Regions from separate parts of the Mammaliicoccus sciuri genome, predicted to be linked through region 2. Evidence: riboswitches for the same ligand, from Rfam matches in the RefSeq annotation. Region 2 holds a riboswitch; the other holds the start of a gene.
The links. Region 2 has a riboswitch for S-adenosylmethionine ahead of MUA60_RS04295 (M20 family metallopeptidase). Riboswitches for the same ligand answer to the same signal wherever they lie in the genome.

Region 1 (7,833 bases), 1.0 Mb from region 2:
TCTCTCAAGGTCTTCCACACTATATTGGAATCTACCATGGAATACAAATTTATTAAAGAAATGTTGAAGTTGTTTTTCACCAACTAACACTTTAATGTTAGGGTCTTGTGAATAATTACTGATAGTTGCTTCACTTACTTCATTTGGATGGAAATAAATAATTGGTGTCGGTGTATATTTAAGTTCTAACTGTCTTTGTAATTCTTCAGTTGTATTATCAACTTCTTTAACTTCATCAGTATATGAATGGAATGCTGCAGTTTTATTATTTGATTGTTTTTCAAGTAATAATGTTTGTTCTTTGTTTGGGTTTAAATCCAATGTTTCAAAGACTTGTCCTAATACTGGAAAATCACTAAACTGCTGTTCTGTAATACCGTGATAGATATGACCACTTACTAAATTAGAGTCAATTACATATATACCCGTTCTTGTTAAGACTAAATGATCAATTTGTCGAACTTTACCTAATGGATCTTTAGGTAAGAAGATATTTGCCATAATATGCATATCTTCAGGTCTAATTCTACGTTCATTAACAAGTTGGTCTCTTAACTCTAACAAGTGTCTATCAGTTATATATTCCCCTTCATTCTTAGAAAATAACTTTAATGAGTCAATTTCTCTTTCTTTTTGTGAAATTGCTTCTTGATGAGTTTCTTCTTGTTTCGTTAGAACCTTTTTATTTTCAACTCTTTCATGATCTAACTTTTCTTTATGTTCAGATTTAAGCGTCTCATTTTCTTTTTTATGAGCTTCTTGAATCTTATTCAAAGATTTTTGTTTCTGTTTTAATGAAACAAAGAATAATATAATAAATAGTATCGCAATAACGATCGCTGCGATTAATCCATAATGAATCGGTTCTAATTGACTCATAATTGTAGATCGCTCCCTTTCATATGTATTAATTCCATTATAGTAAAAATTACAAATAAATTCAGTATATATCATGAAATATATTGATAATATAACGTAATTTCTTATACTTCATACATTTGAGTAGTTAAACCACACTTTAATAGTAAATATTTTATAAAAATTCAGTTCATTATGAACAACTTGACTTAAACTTGTTCATAACGGGGCTCTTGTGAACACTTTCGCCCAAACTTGTTCATAACGAGGGTCTTGCGAACACTTCTGGCTAAACTTGTTCATAACGGGGGCGTTAGTTACAAAAGTCGCCTGAAGTGTTAATACTGATATCCTTATTTGCACTTCTTACCAAAACTGCTAATAACAACCCTACTTCCACCAAACCTAAAATAAAAACTCTGCATATATCCCGCAAGATTATATACAGAGCTTCATCATTTATTTTAATAAGTCTTTTAATAAATCTACTTTATCTAATTGTTCCCATGGTAATTGAACATCTGTTCTACCGAAGTGACCGTATGCTGCTGTCTTTTTGTAGATTGGTTGTCTTAAGTTCAACATTTGAATAATACCAGCTGGTCTTAAATCAAATACTTCTCTTATTTTTTCTACTAATACAGTTTCTTCTACTTTACCTGTACCAAAAGTATCTATTGAAATGGATACTGGTTGTGCTACGCCAATTGCATATGCTAATTGGACTTCACATTTATCTGCTAATCCACTTGCTACTATATTCTTAGCTACATATCTTGCTGCGTATGCTCCTGATCTATCTACTTTAGTAGGATCTTTACCACTGAAACATCCTCCGCCATGTCTTGCATAACCACCGTATGTATCTACGATGATTTTTCTACCTGTTAATCCAGCATCTCCTTGTGGTCCGCCGATTACGAATCTACCTGTTGGATTAATAAAGAATTTAGTTTCTTCATCTAATAATTCTGTAGGTACGATTGGATAGATAACATGATCTTTAATATCTTGTTGAATTTTTTCTAATTCAATTTTTTCATGATGTTGTGAAGAAATAACGATTGTATCAACTCTTACCGGTTTATCATTTTCGTCATATTCAACTGTTACTTGTGTCTTACCATCTGGACGTAAATATTCTAAAGTACCGTCTTTACGTACATCTGTTAACCTCTTCGCAAGTTGATGAGCTAAATAACCTGGCAAAGGCATGTATGTTTCAGTTTCATTTGTAGCAAAACCAAACATAAGACCTTGGTCACCTGCACCAATTGATTCTATTTCTCTATCTGATAAATCATCTCTATCTTCTAATGCGCAATCTACACCTTGTGCGATATCTGGTGATTGTTCATCAATAGCAGTTAAAATCGCCATCGTTTGGAAATCATAACCGTACTTCGCTCTTGTGTATCCTATATCTTTTACTGTTTGTCTAACTACTTTAGGGATATCTACATATGTTGAAGTAGAAATTTCACCTGCAATTAAAGCCATACCAGTTGTTACTGTTGTTTCACAAGCGACTCTTGCTTTAGGATCGCCTTTTAATAATTCATCCAAGATCGCATCGGAAATTTGGTCCGCAATTTTATCTGGATGCCCTTCTGTTACTGATTCTGATGTGAAGAGTCTTCTATTCTTTGACATAAAAAATCTCCTTTAAATAAAGTTGTACGGTCTCTTCCTCAGCGCAAATAAAAAGTGCCTTCTCTCAATAAAGATGTAGAGAGAAGGCACACTCGTCCATTCGCTCTTATCGTTCAGACAATATTGGTCTGCAAACGGTTTGGCACCTTTCTTTCATTAGAAAGAGGTTGCTGGGTTTCATTGGGTCCATGTCCCTCCACCACTCAGGATAAGAGAATCCGTCAGAAATGATAATACTAAAGTTTTCATAATATGTCAATGGAACGAAACACATTCAAATTTCTAAAAAAATTTTATAACAAATTTACTCATTAGTATAGACTATATATTTTAATGTGTTATACTAATTCCATGAAAATGCTTACAATATTAATATTAGACATGGGGGTCGTCATTTATGGCAATGCAGTCAATTACCGAATCAATCGAACTTTCAAACCTTTTAAAGAAGGACACTACACTACAACAACTTTCTAGAACTGAATTGTACAATCACATTCTAGAAGCAGGAGAAGGCGTATTAACAGAATCTGGCGCAATCAGAATGGAAACTGGTAAATACACAGGTCGCTCTCCTAAAGACAAATTTATCGTTAAAGAGGAAGATACTGAACAAGATATTGATTGGGGAACAATCAACCAACCTATCTCAGAAAGTAACTTTTTAAATTTATATGATCAAGTTATTGACTACTTAAACCAAAAATCACAACTTTATGTCTTTAATGGATATGCAGGTGCAGATGAATCATCACGTTTAGATTTACGTGTTATTAATGAGCTACCTTGGCATAATTTATTTGCACAGAACATGTTTATTCGCCCAGAAACTAAAGAAGAAGCACTTAATATCATCCCTAATTTCACTGTTATTAGTGCACCAGGATTTAAAGCTGATCCAGAAAAAGACGGCACAAATTCTGAAACATTCATTATTACTTCGTTCAAACACCGTGTCATACTAATTGGTGGTACTGAATACGCTGGTGAAATGAAAAAAGGTATATTCTCAGTTATGAACTACTTATTACCTAAAAAAGGTATTATGAGTATGCACTGTTCAGCAAACGTAGGTTATAACAAAGATGTAGCTTTATTCTTTGGTCTATCTGGTACAGGTAAAACAACTTTATCTGCAGATCCTAATAGAAAATTAATCGGAGACGATGAACATGGTTGGAACGAAAATGGTGTCTTCAATATTGAAGGTGGTTGCTACGCTAAAACAGTAAGTCTTAGCCGTGAAAAAGAACCACAAATTTACGATGCTATCCGTTATGGAACAGTTTTAGAAAATATTACCGTAAATCCTAATGGTTCAGTAGATTATGACGACACTTCATTAACTGAAAATACAAGAGCTGCATACCCAATTGATTTTATCGATAATATTATTACACCATCAATAGCTGGTCACCCAAATACTATTATCTTCTTAACTGCAGATGCATTTGGCGTATTACCACCTATTTCTAAATTAGATAAATCACAAGCTATGTACCATTTCTTAAGTGGTTTCACTTCTAAGTTAGCAGGTACAGAAAGAGGCGTAACAAGTCCTCAACCAGTATTCTCAACATGTTTCGGTTCACCTTTCTTACCATTACATGCGACTGAATACGCTGAATTACTTGGTAAATTAATCGATGAACATAATGTAGACGTTTATCTTGTAAACACTGGTTGGACTGGTGGCGAATACGGTGTAGGTTCAAGAATGGACTTGAAACATACACGTTCAATGATTCGTCGTGCAATTAGTGGAGAAATTAAGAATTCAGAATTTGTTAAAGATGAAATCTTTGGTCTTAATATTCCGAAATATGTACCAGGTGTACCTTCAGAAATATTATATCCACGTAATTCTTGGGTATCTTCTGAAGCATATGACGAAAAAGCAAAATTACTTGCTAAGAACTTCAAAGAAAACTTCAGTAAATTCGGTGAGTCTTCTGAGCATATTCAAGAAGAAGGCGGATTCACATATAATCGCTTATAAAATACTTAAAGAGCTTGGGCCTTATTGGTCCAAGCTCTTTTCACATTTATACATCCATTCTTTAATTTGTAACAATGTTTGCTTTTCTATTTCTGGCCTTAAAACATGGCCTTCTCCACATAAATAGATTGTTTGATGATCTACCGCTTCTTGCTTTAAATGTTCTTCTAGATGATATGCCATATTAATATTAACTTGCTTATCTTCATCTCCATGAACGATTAATATAGGTGGACTATCTTTATGAATAGATTGCAATGCATTTCTACGTGCATACGCTTCATATTGTTTTTTAGGATGTCCAACCATTCTTTTTAACATCCCTCTTAGATCAATTCGTTCTTCATACATCATCAATAAATCTGAAACCCCACCCCATATAATATAACTCGTTGCTTTCACTTTTTGATACGTAAGTAAGCCTTGAATACCACCTCTAGAGAATCCAAGCATATGAACAGGAACATTTGGGTAATGTGACTTTAATATTTCGATACCTTTTATAACATCATGAAGGTCATCACCACAAAATTCATCTCTACCTTCACTACCGTTACTACCTCTGTAATAAGGTGCAAAGACAAGTGTATACTTATCTTTAAATTGCGCCATACGACCTGGTCTCACTCTACCTACTTGTCCTTTACCACCACGTAAATATACAACGATGCGATTAACACGTTTATTAGGTGTCATCAACATGCCTCTAACTTTCAATCCATCCACTTCATATATCACTTCTTCAGTTAGATGATGATTAAAGAAAACTGGCATTTTTTTCTTACTGTAGAAATCCAAGTTTATACACCCTTTCAACGCATTTTAATATTGCTGTATCTTTTAAAAGAAAACTCTTCTCTTCTTCAGGTATATCATTGATTTCTTTAGCAATAACGGGTCCATAAGTTTCGAAATATGCCTTATTGCTATCCATTGATTCTACTTCAATAAAATAGACATCTTTATTAAACGGGATTGTATCATGTACAGTATATGAAGCTATAAACGTTATATTTTTAGCAATCGCGCCTGTTTCTTCATATAATTCACGCTGAACAGCCTCTTTATTCGTTTCATTTGGTTCAACTTTCCCACCTGGAAATTCAATACCTCTTATCTTATGATGCGTTAACACATATTCATTATTAAAAATAGGAATACCTAGAACATGTTTCGCATTTTGTTGATCTGTTGGACATTTATATGCTAAATCAACATCCAATCCATTTGGATCTTTGTAGCGCATGATACACGACCTCTTTCTTCATTTATGATAAACTGTATATACATATTATTAGGAAGGTAGAAGATATTGAAAAAGTTAACCTTAACGACCTTAGTATTAACAATTACTCTTATTCTAGCAAGTTGTAGTCCGGAAGGTCAAAATAAATTTGATGATAGTAGCGATGCTATCGAAGCTTTTCAAAAAAATATTAAAAAGGTAGATTCACATTCGATTAAATCTAGTAACGAAACAACAGTTGATTTTCAAGATAAAAAAACAACGCTTAAACAACTGTCACATGGCCGAACAAACCACCATGATAAACTTGCATTTAATGTCGAACAAGAAAGTAATACAAAACAATTTCCAGTGCATAATAAAAGTGTTTGGATTGATTCAAACGAAATCAAATCCTCTCCTAAATCTAAATATTTAAATTATCATGCAAAGAATGCCGAAATAGATTATTATCAAAAAATTGGACAAGATTGGTTCGATTTAACGACTTTTAATCAAAGTTTACTTAAACCTATTGAAGACGATGTCACTTTAGAAAACGATACCCTTTCATATGAAGGTACAGGAAAAGTTATGTCATATCTCTATCAACTAGGGTTTAGTCAATCACCACTGGCAGATCAAGCATCTTTAAGCAATATTAACGACTTAAAAATTAAAAGTGGTAAGTTTAAACTTACATTCCAAAAAGACAAAACATTACCAAAAACGTTAACCTTTAACATTAAAGCAACAGGAAAAATTAAAAATGAAACGATTAACATCCATATGAAACAGACAACAGATTTCTATAAATTCAATTCCACTGATGTTAAACCATACCAGAACTTAACGAAAAACAATTATAAATAGGAGCATTGCTATGAAAAAAGTATTTATTAAATTAATACGCCTTTATCAACGATATATATCCCCACTGACACCACCAACATGCAGGTTCCAACCTACATGTTCTAACTATGCTGTTGAAGCTATTTCAGAATATGGGGTTATAAAAGGGACATGGTTAGGTACGAAACGTATCTTAAAATGCCATCCATTTCATCCAGGCGGCTACGATCCTGTCCCACCTAAAAAAGATTCATAAAATTCATTAAAAGGCATATGCGCTAAAAACTTAGCACATATGCCTTTTATTTTGTTAATTTATCTTTATCAACTATTGGTGGTACATATTTAATGAGATGACCATTAGTCTTTGCGTTATCAACAACGAAATCTTCTGTGAAATAATAATCACTTGGCGTCACATCACTCGGATAAGAACTATGCTGTGCTAAGTATGCAGTGAAGTAACTACTAAGTCCAAATTCATACATTCCACCTATGACATATTTAAGTTGATGTTCGCGGCAATATTCTATAATATCAAGTGCTTTATCTATACCTCCAACACGTGATGGTTTAATCACAACACCATCGATAAGATGTTGCTGATTAAATTGAATAATTTGCTCTAAATTCAGAGCACTTTCATCAATAAATACCGGTAACTCAAGCGTATTAACATGCTCTATATAGTCCTCATATTTAGAAAATGGCTGCTCAATATATATAAATTGTTCATCTTTAAATGTATTTAATAAAGACACATGTTCATGATTTAACACACCATTTGCATCAATCGCTCTTTGTATTTGTGGATAATGTTCTGTTAAAAATTCTATATCTTGATTAACTTCTTCATGCCATTTTAATTTAATTCTCGTTGGTAATTCACCATTATATTGTTTGAAATATTGTTCAATATTTTGATTAATTGTTGCACCATATGCTACTTCAATCGGCTTTAACTCAAGGAATTTTTGAAAGAATATCATAGACATAACACTACGTGCATTCGGGTATTCACTGAGTTCATCTATTAATTCACAACATAATGGATAGCTATTGAAATCAACAAATTCATGTTTTTCAAACCATTTTATTAAAGTTTCTTCAACTTTATTTATTGTCTCGAAATGATACCAGTCACTATTAAACGCATTGCATTCACCATAATACGTAGACCCATTCATGTCTTGCCATTCTACAATTAATGCTTCTCGTTCAATTAATTCTACTAAAGGTGTTCGTA
Region 2 (7,833 bases):
ACAAGTGAAGTTAAAGCATTTGAAACAGAAGATGCAATTAAAAAAGGTGCTCAAGAAGTAGATATGGTTATTAACACTGGCGCATTAAAAGACGCCAGAGATGAAGATGTTAAAAAAGATATCGAAAGTGTTGTTTCAGCAGCTAACGGTGTAACAACTAAAGTTATCATTGAAACTTCATTATTAACAGATGCTGAAAAAGTGAGAGCATGTGAACTTGCTGTTGCAGCAGGTGCTGATTTTGTTAAAACTTCAACAGGATTTTCAACAGGTGGCGCAACTGCAGAAGATATTAAATTAATGCGTGAAACAGTTGGTCCTGATTTAGGCGTAAAAGCTTCTGGTGGTATCCGTTCATACGAAGATGTTAAAACAATGATAGATAATGGTGCAACTCGTATCGGTGCTTCAGCAGGCGTTAAAATTTTAAAAGGTGAAGCGTCAGATTCAGATTACTAAAAATTAATGGTACTTGAAATAGTACCTTTAATTTTTCAAATTAAGGTAAGCGTATTCATACAAAAATTGGAGGGTATTAACGATGAGAATGGTTGATGTAATTGCAAAGAAACGTGACGGGAAAGAATTAACGAAAGAAGAAATTGAATTTTTTGTTAAAGGATATACTGCAGGCGATATTCCGGATTACCAAGCGTCTAGTTTAGCAATGGCTATATATTTTCAAGATATGACAGATGAAGAACGTGCAAACTTAACGATGGCTATGGTTGAATCAGGCGATCAAATTGATTTATCTGAAATTGAAGGTATTAAAGTTGATAAGCACTCAACAGGTGGCGTAGGTGATACAACAACACTTGTGCTTGCACCTTTAGTAGCAGCATTAGACGTACCAGTCGCAAAAATGAGTGGACGTGGTTTAGGTCATACAGGTGGTACAATCGATAAACTTGAAGCGGTTGAAGGGTTCCATGTTGAAATCAGTGAACAAGAATTTATCGATTTAGTGAATAAAGATAAAGTAGCTGTAATTGGTCAAACAGGTAACTTAACACCTGCAGATAAAAAGCTTTACGGCTTACGAGATGTAACAGGTACAGTCAATTCAATTCCATTAATTGCATCTTCAATTATGAGTAAGAAAATTGCAGCAGGTGCTGATGCGATTGTCTTAGATGTTAAGACTGGTGCAGGTGCATTTATGAAGACGATTGAAGATTCTGAGTTACTTGCGCATGCAATGGTAAAAATCGGGAATAATGTAGGTAGAAATACAATGGCAATCATTTCTGATATGAGCCAACCTTTAGGAAGAGCAATTGGTAACGGGTTAGAAGTGAAAGAAGCGATTGAAACATTAAAAGGTGAAGGTCCAGAAGATTTAACTGAACTTGTATTAACTTTAGGTTCTCAAATGGTTGTATTAGCTAAGAAAGCTGAAACTTTAGATGAAGCGAGAGAAAAACTTTTAGAAGTGATTCGAAATGGTAAAGCATTAGAAAAATTCAAAGTATTCCTTGAAAATCAAGGTGGAGACGGTTCTGTAGTAGATGACGTTACGAAATTACCACAAGCTCAATATACTTTTGAAGTTAAAGCTGAAACTTCAGGTTATGTATCACACATCGTTGCAGATGAAATTGGTGTTGCTTCAATGCTTTTAGGTGCAGGTAGAGCAACAAAGGATGATATAATTGACTTGGCAGTTGGTTTAGTATTAAATAAAAAAGTTGGCGATAAAGTTGAAGCGGGTGAATCGTTAGTAACGATTTATGCAAATCAAGAAGATGTTAAAGATGTAGAAGCTAAAATTTTAGAAAACATCACAATTTCTGACGAACAAGTTAAACCAACATTAATTCATAAAGTGATTACAGATTAGGAGTGTGTCAAATGACAAACCGATTTAAACGTATTCATTTAATCGTAATGGATTCAGTAGGTATTGGTGAAGCACGAGATGCTAAAGCATTCGGTGATGAAGGTTCTCATACATTAAAACATACACTTGAAGGTTTTAATGAAACATTACCAAACTTAGAAAAGTTAGGCTTAGGTAATATAGCAGACTTACCAGTAGTTCAAAAAGTATCCAATCCAGAAGCATTCTATACTAAATTAAGTGAAGCTTCAGTTGGTAAAGATACAATGACAGGACATTGGGAAATCATGGGTCTAAATATTGATAAACCTTTTAAAGTCTATCCAGAAGGCTTCCCAGAAGAATTGGTGAAAGAAATTGAATCAATCACTGGTAGAAAAGTTGTTGCAAATAAACCAGCATCAGGCACAGCAATTATCGATGAATATGGTAAGCATCAAATGGAAACTGGAGATTTAATTGTATATACATCTGCAGATCCAGTGCTACAAATTGCAGCACACGAAGATATCATTCCTTTAGAAGAATTATATGATATTTGTGAGAAAGTAAGAGAGCTTACGAAAGATCCTAAATATCTAATAGGAAGAATTATTGCACGTCCATACGTTGGCGAGCCAGGTAACTTCACTAGAACATCAAACAGACATGACTATGCATTGAAACCTTTTGGTAAAACAGTAATGAATACTTTAAAAGATGCTGATTACGATGTCATTGCAATCGGTAAAATTAATGACATTTACGATGGTGAAGGTGTTACGAAAGCTATTAGAACCAAAGATAACATGGACGGTATGGATCAATTAATCGATGTTGTAAAAAGTGATTTCACTGGAATGAGCTTCTTAAACTTAGTTGATTTTGATGCATTATATGGTCATAGAAGAGATAAAGAAGGTTACGCACAAGCTATTAAAGACTTTGATAACCGATTAGAAGACTTACAAGCAGTATTAAATGAAGATGACTTAGTTATTATTACTGCTGACCACGGTAACGATCCAACTGCTCCAGGTACAGATCATACACGTGAATATGTACCATTATTAATGTATAGTCCAAGCGTTAAAGAATATCATGAATTATCAGGTGATGATACATTTAGTTCAATTGGTGCAACAATTGCAGATAACTTTAATGTGACGCTACCTGAATTCGGTAAAAGCTATTTAAATGAGATGGGGATTAAGTAATGAATATAGTTAGACGATTATTTGGAATAGGATTTTCATTTGCAGGTGTGATGCATTTTTTGAGATCAGAAGGTTTTGAAGCAATCGTTCCAAACTATTTACCATTTAAAAAAGCAATTGTTTGGATAACAGGCGTGATGGAAATCGTATTTGGTATCATGTTAATGATCAAAAAGCCTAGTAGCTTAATGAAAAAATTAATCGAATGGTTCTTAGTAGCTGTATTTCCAGCAAATGTTTATATGGCACAAAAGAACATCCCATTAAACGGTAAACAATTACCAAAATGGGCGTTGTGGGGTAGATTACCACTACAATATGTGATGATTAAACTAGTAAGAAAAATGTAATATTTATATAGAGAGTTTGGGACATCGTATCCCAAACTCTTTTTTATTTGGGGGTGAGTTTGAAGTAGTGATTAGGTGAATATAATGTTGGGGGAGTTAGATATTAGGTGTCGTTATTAGCAAGTTTGGTGAGAAGTGCAAATAAGGAGACCAATAATTACAATTCTCAGTAGTTTTGTAACTAAGGCAGTCCATAGTATAACTTTGACCGACTTTTGTAATTAAGGCGGCCCATAGTAACACTTCGACCGAGTTTTGTAATCAAAACCCTCGTTATGAACAAGTTTGGGCAGAAGTGTTCACAACGCTCCCGTTATAAACAAGTTTACCCGAAAGTGTTCGCAACACCCAGCCATTCCAACATAAAAAAAGCCCAGGTCATATCCTGGGCTTTCCTCATTAATCTTCTTTAAAGATATTTTTCCAATTATCGCGTTCTGCTAAAAATTCAGTTGCTAATTGTTGTGCGCCTTCTAATGAATGGCTTGCTGCCCATCCGCATTGTACTTCGTTACATGCTGGGACTTCTGTTGCTTGTTCTACGTCTTTAAGTGTTGCTTCTAATATAGCAAGTACGTCATCATAATCGTCATGATTGATGAATGAAGCATAAAATCCTGTTTGACATCCCATTGGACTTACGTCTACCACTTTGTCTGTATGGTTTCTAATGTTCTCAGCCATTAAATGTTCTAAGGAATGTAATGCAGGCATTTCCATATGTTCTTTGTTAGGTTGTTTAAATCGAATATCATATTTATGAATAACATCACCATTAAGTCCTTCTTTGATTCCCGCAAGTCTCACAAATGGTGCGTCTACTATCGTATGATCTAAATTAAAACTTTCTACATTCATTTTTGTCATGAAGATTCCTCCTTTGATTTCGGCATCATTATATCAAGTTAATTTTGAAAAAACAATCAATTCAGATTTCTTTTACTTTCTTTCTATGTTACTTTATAAGATAATATTAATAAATTATTCTGAAATTAGGTGATGAGATGGAACGTTTACGAGTAGTCCCTTACGACAGTATATGGCAACACCTTTTTCTTGAAGAGAAAAAATATTTACAGTCGTTATTGAAAGAACATAGTATCAGCATTGAACATATAGGATCAACGGCTATTCCTGGATTATCTGCGAAGCCGATTATAGATATATTAATAGTTGTGAAAGATAGTAAATCGATTGATGAATTTACACATGAATTATCAGCTTTAGGATATGAGTCTAAAGGAGAACGTGGTGTTATCGGTAATCGATATTTCAAAAAATATGATCATTACGGTGCAGTATCTCACCATTTACATATTTATGATGAAGGTAGCCCACATATTTTAAGATTATTGTCATTTAGAGATTATTTAAGAGCTTTTAATGGTGAAAGAGAAAGATATAGTCGTCTCAAGCATGACTTAGTCATTGAATTTCCTGATGACAGTGAACAGTACTATAAAGGTAAAGACAGCATGATTAAAGAATTCGAGAAAAAAGCAGAAAAATGGTACTTAAAATCCAATGATATTGCAACAAATCATTGACATATCCGAGTAAGAAAGTTAGAATTAAATTCAAATTTCATACGAATTATCAAGAGAGACTGAGGGAAGGGCCCGATGAAGTCCAGCAACCTCCCATAATGGAAAGGTGCCAATTCCTACAGTTTGTTACTGGAAGATAAAAGAACGATTGGCGCACTCCTTACAAAGTAGTGCGCTTTTATATTGGAAAGGTGAATCATTAATGAGTAACTTATCGCAAAATATTATTAATTATATAGAACAAAATAGACATTTATATTTATCAATGAGTCATCAAATTCATGAGCGTCCTGAATTAGGAAATGAAGAAGTATTTGCATCACGTTTATTAAGCGATCAATTAAAGAGTCATCATTTTAAGATAGAGAAGAATATTGCGAAGCATCCGACTGGTTTCATTGCAACGTATGACTCAGGAAAAGAAGGACCAACTATTGCATATTTAGCAGAATATGATGCATTACCTGGTCTTGGTCATGCGTGTGGTCATAATATTATTGGGACTTCAAGTGTGTTAGCAGGTATCAGTTTGTCTAAAGTGATTGATCAAGTTGGTGGCAAAGTTGTCGTGTTAGGTTGTCCTGCTGAAGAAGGGGGTATTAATGGTAGTGCAAAAGCAACTTATGTGAAAGCTGGCATTATCGATAATATTGATATTGCACTAATGGTCCATCCTGGCCATGAGACGTACGTGACAGTGCCTTCGTTAGCTGTAGATGTATTTGATGTTAAATTCTATGGACGAAGCGCTCATGCCTCTGAAAATGCTTTTGAAGCGGTTAATGCGTTAGATGCTATGTTATCTTTCTTTAATGGGGTGAGCATGTTAAGACAACAAATTAAAAAGACAGATAAAGTGCATGGTGTCATATTAAATGGTGGTGAAGCAGCGAATATTATTCCTGACTTTACACATGCACGTTTTTATACGCGTGCCACTTCACGTAAAGAATTAGATATTCTTACTGATAAAGTGAGAAAAATAGCTGAAGGGGCAGCTATACAAACAGGTGGTACATATGAATTAAGACCAATTCAAAATGGTGTAAATGAATTCGTAATTAATAAGCCACTAGACGAATTATTTAGAAAGCACGCTGAACAAGTTGGGGAAGAAGTCATTGATGATGATTTTGGTTTTGGTTCTACTGATACGGGGAATGTAAGTCATATCGTACCGACTATTCATCCACACATTAAAATTGGACCATCTAATTTAGTCGGCCATACGAAAGAATTTTGCCAAGCTGCTGCAAGTACAAAGGGTGATAAGGCATTAATTAACGGTGCGAAAATATTGGCATCAATGGGATTAGAACTTATAGAGAATGTATCCCTTAGAAATGAAATCATTGAGCATCATCAAACATTAAGGGAGAACTTGTTATGAACAAAGAATATAGGAAACCACTCAATTTAACGTTAAGAGATTTATATGAAGAAGATATTGTATATAATGCGAGACCTTCGTATGAAGATAATCCTTGGTTAAAAGCTGAAGAAGCACAATCTAATTTTTTAACAGCAAGAGAAATGATTATCAGTAATATGCCCATGATCGTTCATGAAGCATGTTTAACAGATAATGTTAAAAGAATTTTAAAATTAGTAAATGTGGATATTCCGAGCAATATATATACTTTTAAAGATAGAACGCAATATGAACATTTACTACAACAGTTAACAGCTGACAATAAAAAAATATTCTTCCAATACATACATGGTCAACATTTATGTAAAGACGAAGAATATGCCGTTTATAAACCTAAATTTATAGATTTAAACAATAAATCTAAAATTGAACAATGGACGGGTGGTAAATATTTACCGAAACGTGAAATTGTGAAAGCTGTAGAATTTGAACAAGCTATTCAAAACTGGGATTTACCATTGGTGATTAAACCGGGAGACGAGTTACCTACAGCAGGTGGGTATGGTGTGATGATTTGTTATAATGAAGCGGATTTAAAGAAAGCAACTGATAGAATTAAAGAAGCCTCAGATACAAAATACATCATCATCGAACAATTCATTGAAGAAATTGATAATTATTGCGTTCAATACGTATATAGTGAAAAAACGGGTATACAATATATAGGTGCTGTAAAACAGCTTACAGATGAATACGGCTTCTACAATGGTAATGTTAATTCAAATTATGTACCACAAAGTGTTATAGATGCTGGGTATGAAATTATGAAAAATGGTGTTGAGCATGGTTATAAAGGTGTATCAGGGTTTGATCTTCTCGTAGATAACAACCACAATGTATATGCAATTGATTTAAACTTTAGACAAAATGGTTCAACAAGTATGTTATTACTGAAAGATCGATTACATGAAGGCTTTCATAAATTTCTAAGTTATCATTCCACAGGCGATAACACGCATTTCATCAATACAATAGAACAATTCATCAAAAATGGCTACCTCTATCCACTTGCATACTATGATGGTGACTATTTCGGTAAAGACAACGTAAAATCAAGATTTGTTGGAATTTGGCATGCAGAAACTGAAGAAAAGGCATTAGAGCAAGAGCAACTTTTTCTAGATGCATTAAGTAGTCTAAATAAATAAAAAATTTTTTACAATTTAACTTCTTTTATATTGACTTATACCTAATACGTATAATATATTTTATTGGGATTAAATATAAAGAAAAGGGTGGTAGAATGGCTATCCAGGATATGTCTAAATTTAAACAAATATTAACAAAAGAAAGATTTTATGTTGTGTTGAATGACCGTAAAATCTTAAGAGACGGCGATACTGATTTTCGTCTAATTTGGTCAACGAAAGAAAGTGCAGAATCATATTTAAAATCGTATGAAATTACGAAATACGATAAAATTATGGAGTTAGATTTAGATAGATTTGTTACATATGGAATGGAT

Region 1: linked by a shared signal. The riboswitch ahead of metK (methionine adenosyltransferase) and the one ahead of MUA60_RS04295 (M20 family metallopeptidase) in region 2 are both predicted to bind S-adenosylmethionine.

The regions. Positions count from the first base shown of each region.
Region 1 is NZ_CP094824.1:1,856,696-1,864,528, forward strand. Features, by position in the region: gene MUA60_RS09580 (nuclease-related domain-containing protein) at 1-879, opposite strand, end outside; gene metK (methionine adenosyltransferase) at 1,318-2,511, opposite strand; SAM riboswitch class I at 2,615-2,726, opposite strand; gene pckA (phosphoenolpyruvate carboxykinase (ATP)) at 2,909-4,510, shown strand; gene MUA60_RS09595 (alpha/beta hydrolase family protein) at 4,532-5,308, opposite strand; gene ytkD (RNA deprotection pyrophosphohydrolase) at 5,292-5,756, opposite strand; gene MUA60_RS09605 (hypothetical protein) at 5,823-6,608, shown strand; gene yidD (membrane protein insertion efficiency factor YidD) at 6,619-6,843, shown strand; gene menC (o-succinylbenzoate synthase) at 6,890-7,833, opposite strand, start outside.
Region 2 is NZ_CP094824.1:848,863-856,695, forward strand. Features, by position in the region: gene deoC (deoxyribose-phosphate aldolase) at 1-459, shown strand, start outside; gene MUA60_RS04270 (pyrimidine-nucleoside phosphorylase) at 542-1,843, shown strand; gene deoB (phosphopentomutase) at 1,855-3,039, shown strand; gene MUA60_RS04280 (DoxX family protein) at 3,039-3,389, shown strand; gene MUA60_RS04285 (S-ribosylhomocysteine lyase) at 3,789-4,256, opposite strand; gene MUA60_RS04290 (GrpB family protein) at 4,394-4,936, shown strand; SAM riboswitch class I at 4,980-5,079, shown strand; gene MUA60_RS04295 (M20 family metallopeptidase) at 5,139-6,326, shown strand; gene ldmS (L-aspartate--L-methionine ligase LdmS) at 6,323-7,516, shown strand; gene MUA60_RS04305 (DUF2750 domain-containing protein) at 7,612-7,833, shown strand, end outside.